Regions from separate parts of the Ferrovibrio sp. GW821-FHT12D07 genome, predicted to be linked through region 1. Evidence: predicted binding sites of a transcription regulator. Region 1 holds the regulator's gene; each other region holds the start of a gene.
The links. Region 1 encodes PhoB, which activates phosphate uptake and scavenging genes when phosphate is short. Its sites were predicted from a motif close to TNTCATAAAACTGTCA; they were not measured.
Positions count from the first base shown of each region.

Region 1 (2,262 bases):
CTCGGTCTGCAGGCCATTTCTGTCGCCTCGGCCCGGGCCGCAGCCCCCGACCAGTTCATCCGTGAAGTCGGTGGCGACACCCTCAAGGCTCTGGGCGACCGCTCCCTGACCCAGGAGAAGCGCGAAGGTCTGGTCCGCACTCTGATGACCACGCATCTCGATCTGGATGCCGTCGGCCAGTTCTGCCTCGGCCGTTACAACCGCGGCCTGACCGACGCCCAGAAGCAGGAATATCACGGCCTGTTCCTCGACTACCTGGTGAAGGTCTATTCGCAGCTGCTGTCGCAGTACAACGGCGAGACGCTGGACGTGCGCGACGGCGTCAAGGCTGCCGGCAGCGAACAGGTGGTGGAATCGCAGATCAACCGCCAGAACGGCCCGCCGATCCGCGTCGAGTGGAAGACCCATGAGAAGGACGGCAAGCCGCTGGTCACCGATGTAGTGGTGGAGGGCGTGTCGATGGCCTTCACCCAGCGCCAGCAGTTCGAATCCGTGATCCAGAACAATGGCGGCAAGGTCGAAGCACTGTTCACCGCGATGAAGAAGCAGATCGCCGGCCGCCGCTGACGCGCATCATGCAGACATGAAAAAGCCGGCCGTCTCGCGATGGCCGGCTTTTTCTTTATCCTGACGACAAATCAGGCCATGGCGGCGGCGGAGGTCAGCTCCAGCGCATAGCCGGCCGACCGCACCGTGCGGATCACATCCATCTCGCCATTGCCGTTCAACGCCTTGCGCAGGCGACGGATATGGACGTCCACCGTGCGCTGCTCGACATAGATGTCGCGACCCCAGACCGCATCCAGAAGCTGGTCGCGCGACAGCACGCGACCGGGATGCTCAAGGAAATAACGCAGCAGGCGGAATTCCGTCGGGCCCAGATGCACGTCACGGCCGTTGCGGGTGACCTTGTGCGTGGCGATATCCATCACCAGGCCGCCATAGGTCAGCACCTCTTCCGCCAGTGCCGGCCGGATGCGGCGCAGCACCGCACGGATGCGGGCCAGCAGTTCGCCCGGTGAAAACGGCTTGGCGATATAGTCGTCAGCGCCGGCGTCAAGGCCGCGCACGCGATCGGCTTCCTCGCCACGCGCCGTCAGCATGATGATCGGCACATTGCGGGCATTGGGATCGCGGCGCAGCTGGCGGCAGACCTCAAGCCCCGATAGACGCGGCAGCATCCAGTCGAGCAGGATTAGGTCCGGCATATGTTCAGCCACCTTCAGCAAGGCCTGCTCGCCGTCCATCGCTTCGTCGACGGTGTAATTTTCCTTTTCCAGGTTGTAGCGCAGCAGCGCCAGCAACGCCGCTTCGTCCTCGATCACGAGAACGCGCGGCTTGATGGAGATATTCATCGCTGGCCTCCCGGCGCATTCACCACGGCATAGGCCGTATCGTCGCCCTTCGGGCGGTCTTCCTTCTGCATCTCGCCCGTCACCGTGTAGTGGATCAGTTCGGCGATATTGGTGGCATGGTCGCCGATGCGCTCGATATTCTTGGCGATGAACAGCAGATGCGTGCTGCTGGTGATGGAGCGCGGATCCTCCATCATGTAGGTCAGCAGTTCGCGGAACAGGCTGGTGTACAGTTCATCCACCTCTTCATCGCGAGCCCAGACCGCGTCGGCCTTGGCGGCGTCCGCAGTAATATAGGCGTCCAGCGTGTCCTTGATCAGGGCCTGCACCAGGGCAGCCATGCGCGGAATGGCATGCACCGGCCGCACCAGCGGCGCCTGGTTCAGCGCCACCGCGCGCTTGGCGACATTCTTGGCATAGTCACCGATGCGTTCGATCTCGGACGAGATGCGCAGGGCCGAGACCACAATGCGCAGATCGTCGGCCATCGGCTGGCGCCGGGCCAGCAACTCGATGGCGAAATCGTCAACCTGGTTGCGCAGGGCATCGATCTTAGTATCGCTCTTCACTACCTCAGCAGCCAGATTGCTGTCACGCTTCACGATCGCCTCGACGGCGGCGGAAAGCTGTGATTCAGCCAGGCCACCCATCTGCACGATGAGGGTCGACAGCTTCTTCAGCTCGTCGTCGTATTTCTGAACAATATGTTGCGGCATTTTCTATGTCCTCACTCTGCTCAGCCGAAGCGACCGGTGATGTAGCCCTGCGTCCGCTCGTCCTTGGGATTTGTGAAAATCACCCTGGTATCGTCCGTCTCGACCAGATTGCCCAGATGGAAGAAGGCGGTCCGCTGCGACACGCGTGCAGCCTGCTGCATGGAATGGGTGACGATGACGATGGTGTACTG
Region 1 is NZ_JBXAQN010000001.1:1,592,039-1,594,300, reverse strand. Features, by position in the region: gene AC1RRE_RS07965 (MlaC/ttg2D family ABC transporter substrate-binding protein) at 1-567, shown strand, start outside; gene phoB (phosphate regulon transcriptional regulator PhoB) at 639-1,355, opposite strand; gene phoU (phosphate signaling complex protein PhoU) at 1,352-2,071, opposite strand; gene pstB (phosphate ABC transporter ATP-binding protein PstB) at 2,092-2,262, opposite strand, start outside.

Region 2 (2,262 bases), 1.3 Mb from region 1:
AAGGCGGTATGCGCATTCACCGCCATGCGGGCGGCATCGGTGCCGAACACACCGAGCCATTGCGGCATCTGCGCAATAAAGGGCAGCACGGCGACGCAGGCGATCACGCGGGTGATCAGGTTGGCGAGCTGGGCGCGGCGTGCGGCGGGCGGTTCTCCCGAGGATGCGAGCAGCGGCGAGATCGCCGTGCCGAGATTGGCGCCGACGACGAGGGCGATGGCGAGTCCGGCATCGATGGTGCCGGCCTTGGCCATGGCGGCGGCCAGCAGCACGGTGGCCAGGCTCGCATGACTGATCCAGGTAATCACGGCAAACAGCAGGATGGCCAGGATCGGCTCACGCTCCAGCGGCGACATCACGATGGCGAGGCCGGGCGAGTTACGCAGCGGCGCCGACGCGCCGATGATCATTTCCAGCGACAGCAGCATCAGGCCCAGCCCGATCAGAAGGCGGCCACCATGGCGCGGCATGCCGCCTTCGCTCGACAGGAAACCGATGACGCCGAAGACCAGGCAGAGCGGTCCGAGCCAGTGCAGGTCGAGCGACAGATACTGTGCGGTGATGGATGTGCCGATGCCGGCGCCGAGCAGCACGGCGATCGCCGCGCCGCCGACGATCAGCCCGCGGCCGGCAAAGGACGACACGATCATCGCGGTCGCGGTGCTGGACTGCAGCAGCGCGGTCACGCCGATACCGGCGAGGAAGGCCTGGAAGCGGTTGCGCATGGCGCTGCCCAGATAGCGGCGCAAGCTGGCACCGAAGGCGCGCGTCATGCCGGTGCGGACCATGCGCACGCCCCAGAGCAGGAGCGCGACGCCGGCGGCCAGATTGAGAAGCAGTTCAGTCGCGCCTGGTGTGGTGGCAGGGTTCATCGCGCAGCCCCCCGGATATGGCGCGACAGGAGAGCGGGGGGCGCGCCAGCGTCTAGGGCGGGCGAATCAGGGTCGGGGTCCGGATCGCGGAAAACAGCCATTTTAAGAGATACCTCGAGGCAAAGTCGTATTGTTACAGTTCTATTACACCCAGATGACAGCCGGGCCAAGGCCTTAATACACCGGGTAAACCGCAAGGTTCCGTGACCGGGCGCACCGTCAGAGCTGGTGCAGACCAGTCTGCCCCCCAGTCAGGGCCTGCGGCAGTTAAGAGTTGGCCACCATGTGCGGGAAAGGTGGTGACAATGCGGCTGCTTGTGGGGCCGCCCTGGCAGGAAACCGCCGCCATTCCGGTTGCCAAGCTTCGAGCCGGTGTATAGGGCATACTGATCTGGCTCCGGAGTTCGGCAGAAACATTAGGCATGACGGACACGCGACATATGACTGCGGACTCGGATCGTCCCGGCCGTGAGATGGCGCAGCCACAGGTGTCCGCACCGGTGGGCCATGTCCTGATCGTCGATGACGATCCTGTCGTGCGCGACATCCTCTGCCAGTCGCTCTCGGAAAACGGCTATCAGGTCAAGGATTGCGCCGAAGGCGACCAGATGGAGGCGATGCTGCGGGTCTTCCCGGCCGACATCGTGCTGCTCGATATCCGGTTGCCCGGCGTCGATGGCCTGACGCTGACGCGCCGCCTGCGGGCGCGCTCCGATATCGGCATCATCCTGGTCACGCGTCTGGATGACGAGGTCGACCGCATCGTCGGCCTGGAGATCGGCGCCGACGACTATATCGCCAAGCCTTTCAATCTGCGGGAAGTGCGGGCGCGGGTCGGCGCGCTGATGCGGCGCATCGCCGCCAATGGCCGCAGCGATGTATCGGAGACGATCCGCTTCGAGAACTGGGCGCTCAACTTGGCGACCCAGCGCCTGCGCCGCGTCGATGGCGAGGAAGTCCGCCTCACGCCCGGTGAATATCAGGTGCTGGCCTGTCTGGTGCAGCGTTCGCAGAAGCTCACCACGCGCGACCATGTCGTCGCCATGGGCTCGGATACGGTGTCGCTGTCGGCGGAAAGCCTGGATGTGCTGGTGTCCCGTCTGCGCAAGAAACTGGGCGACAATCCGCGCGCGCCGCAACTGATCCAGACCGTGCATGGTCAGGGCTATGTTTTCGTACCGGCGCCTTACTAGCCTCGCCGCTGTCATCCTGCTGGGCTGGACCGGTATTGCCGTCGCCAGGACGGCGACGCTTCAGATCGGCGATCCCGTCAATCTGCTGATGCAGGCCGATGTCTTTCATGGCGCCGAAGCGGTGCTGCCGCCGGAGATCGCCGCCGTACGCGCCGTGGCCGGTAACCTGTCGCTGCCGCATGACATGTATGGCGAAC
Region 2 is NZ_JBXAQN010000001.1:266,039-268,300, reverse strand. Features, by position in the region: gene AC1RRE_RS01345 (Na/Pi cotransporter family protein) at 1-872, opposite strand, end outside; gene AC1RRE_RS01340 (response regulator) at 1,313-2,065, shown strand; gene AC1RRE_RS01335 (ATP-binding protein) at 2,040-2,262, shown strand, end outside.
Region 2: AC1RRE_RS01345 (Na/Pi cotransporter family protein) is a predicted target of PhoB. The motif match lies at 1,006-1,021, and genes of this name have one in related genera.

Region 3 (2,262 bases), on a different contig from region 1:
CCAGGGTGGCGGTGGTGGCCTTGAGCAGCATATGACGCGACATGGTCAGTCTCCTGTTGTTATCTGAAATCGTTGGTATGCAAAAAAACAGTGGCCGTCAGGCCAACGCACCCTGCATGCGCGGCAGCAGGCGGTCATCTTCCTCGACCGCATGACCAGCCTGTACGGGCAGCTCATCGCTGATTCCGGCGATCTGGCCACCCGACAGCGCACCGAAGTCGAGATCACTGTCTTCGCCATAAATGCCGCGCAGCAGCGCCGCCGTCACTGCCGAAGACGGACCGTCGAACATCACTTTTCCGTCGCGCAGCGCCACGACGCGCTTGCAGAATTTGAGAGCGAAATCCACCTGATGCAGCGATACGACGACGGTGACATCATCGCTGCGGTTGATGTCGGCCAGGGCGGCCATCACTTTGCGCGAGGATTCTGGGTCCAGCGAGGCAATCGGTTCGTCAGCCAAGATGACCTTGGCTTCCTGGACCAGGGCGCGGGCAATCGCCGCGCGCTGCTGCTGGCCACCGGACAGGGTGGAGGCACGCTGGAAGGCACATTGGGCGATACCGACGCGATCCAGCGCGGCCACAGCCTTGCGCCGCTGGTCGTCGGTGAACAGCCGGAACATGGTTCGCCACAATGGCATGCGGCCCAGATTACCGGCCAGCACGTTGGTAATCACCTGCATGCGTCCAACCAGATTGAACTGCTGGAAGACAAAGCCGATGCCGGCGCGGGTCTGACGGATGCCTGCAGCGATGCGGCCATCCTGCTGTACCATGCGGCCATTCACGGCGATCTGCGCAGTGGCCGCGCGGTCGCCCGGCATCAGGCCGGCGATATGACGCAACAGGGTCGACTTGCCCGAACCGGACGCGCCGATCAGGGCTACCATCTCGCCTAATTGAATGGTCAAATTGACGTTGTCGAGAGCACGCTTGCCCGTACGAAAGGTTTTCGATAGATGGGCGATCTCAATAGCGGCGCGCATGCGATTCCCCGTGATCCAGGTACCAGGAGCGCTGATAGCAATGCCGCATGACAGTTCGATTACGGATCGGGGACGGCGGGGTGAAATCCCGGCAGTGCCCCGCACCGGCCGGGTTACCCACAGGATGTTATCGCGCGTTGTCTAGGAAATCGCCGCATGTCGCACCGTTTCGCTCTGTATACCGCGCCGCCAGCCAACCATCCGCTGCATGGCTATGCCGCGCGCTGGCTGGGCCGCGATCCCGAAACCGGCACCAACCATCCTCCGGTTCCGGCGGCCGGCCTGCCCTTGTCCCGTCTCGCCACCCTGACCGCCGAGCCACGACTGTACGGATTCCATGGCACGCTGAAGCCACCCTTCCGCATGGCTGATGATTGCGACGAGGCCCAGCTCATCATAGCGGCGGAACGCTTTGCCGCCACGCGGGCCCCAGTACGGACCGCTCCGCTGAAAATGGCCGCCTTGGGCAGCTTCCTCGCCCTTTGCCCATCGATGCCATCACCGGAGCTGGATTCACTGGCCGCCGACTGCGTGCGCGACTTCGATCGTTTCCGCGCGCCGCTCACCGATGCTGAACTGGCGCGCCGACGCAAAAGCGGCCTGACCGAGCGGCAGGAACAGTATCTGCAGACCTGGGGATATCCTTACGTGATGGAGGAGTTCCGACTGCATTTCACGCTGACCGGACCGGTCAGTGATGCCACCGAGCGCGAAGCCCTGCTGCGGCATTTGGGGCATGCCACAGCCACGTTCACCAGCGATGACTATGTGGCCGAAGAGCTTTGCCTGTTCGTGCAACCTGCGGCCGACGCGCCCTTTCGCATCCTTGGGCGCTACGCCTTCGGCGGCTGAGAGATCAGGCCAGTTTCAGGGCGACAGCGACGATCTTGCGGTAATGCGCCAGATTGGGCGTCTTCAGTCGCGGCGTCTTGGCCGCATCGTCCCAGCGCCGCAGCATCACGGCATCCTGCGCGAAGGACTGTACGATAAAACCCGCGGCTTCGGCCTCACTGTAGATACCGCCCTGTACCTCAAGGCTGGTCTTCGAACTCTGCGACAGGCCAGACCAGTAATGTGGATCGACGCGACAGAGATAGCGCTTGGCATCCACATGCAGGCGTACCGGCGCCACGACAGCTTCGGAAAAATGCCGACTGATCCAGTCGGCAGCAATTGTTTCGTGGTGGGCATCAACGACCGTCTCGGCCAGGCCCTCATCACCGTCGTCAACCAGATGGCCTATATCATGCAGCAGTGCCGCCGTGATCAGTTCC
Region 3 is NZ_JBXAQN010000002.1:538,111-540,372, forward strand. Features, by position in the region: gene phnD (phosphonate ABC transporter substrate-binding protein) at 1-43, opposite strand, end outside; gene phnC (phosphonate ABC transporter ATP-binding protein) at 98-988, opposite strand; gene AC1RRE_RS14435 (DUF1045 domain-containing protein) at 1,145-1,840, shown strand; gene AC1RRE_RS14440 (phosphonate degradation HD-domain oxygenase) at 1,845-2,262, opposite strand, start outside.
Region 3: phnC (phosphonate ABC transporter ATP-binding protein) is a predicted target of PhoB. The motif match lies at 1,037-1,052, and genes of this name have one in related genera.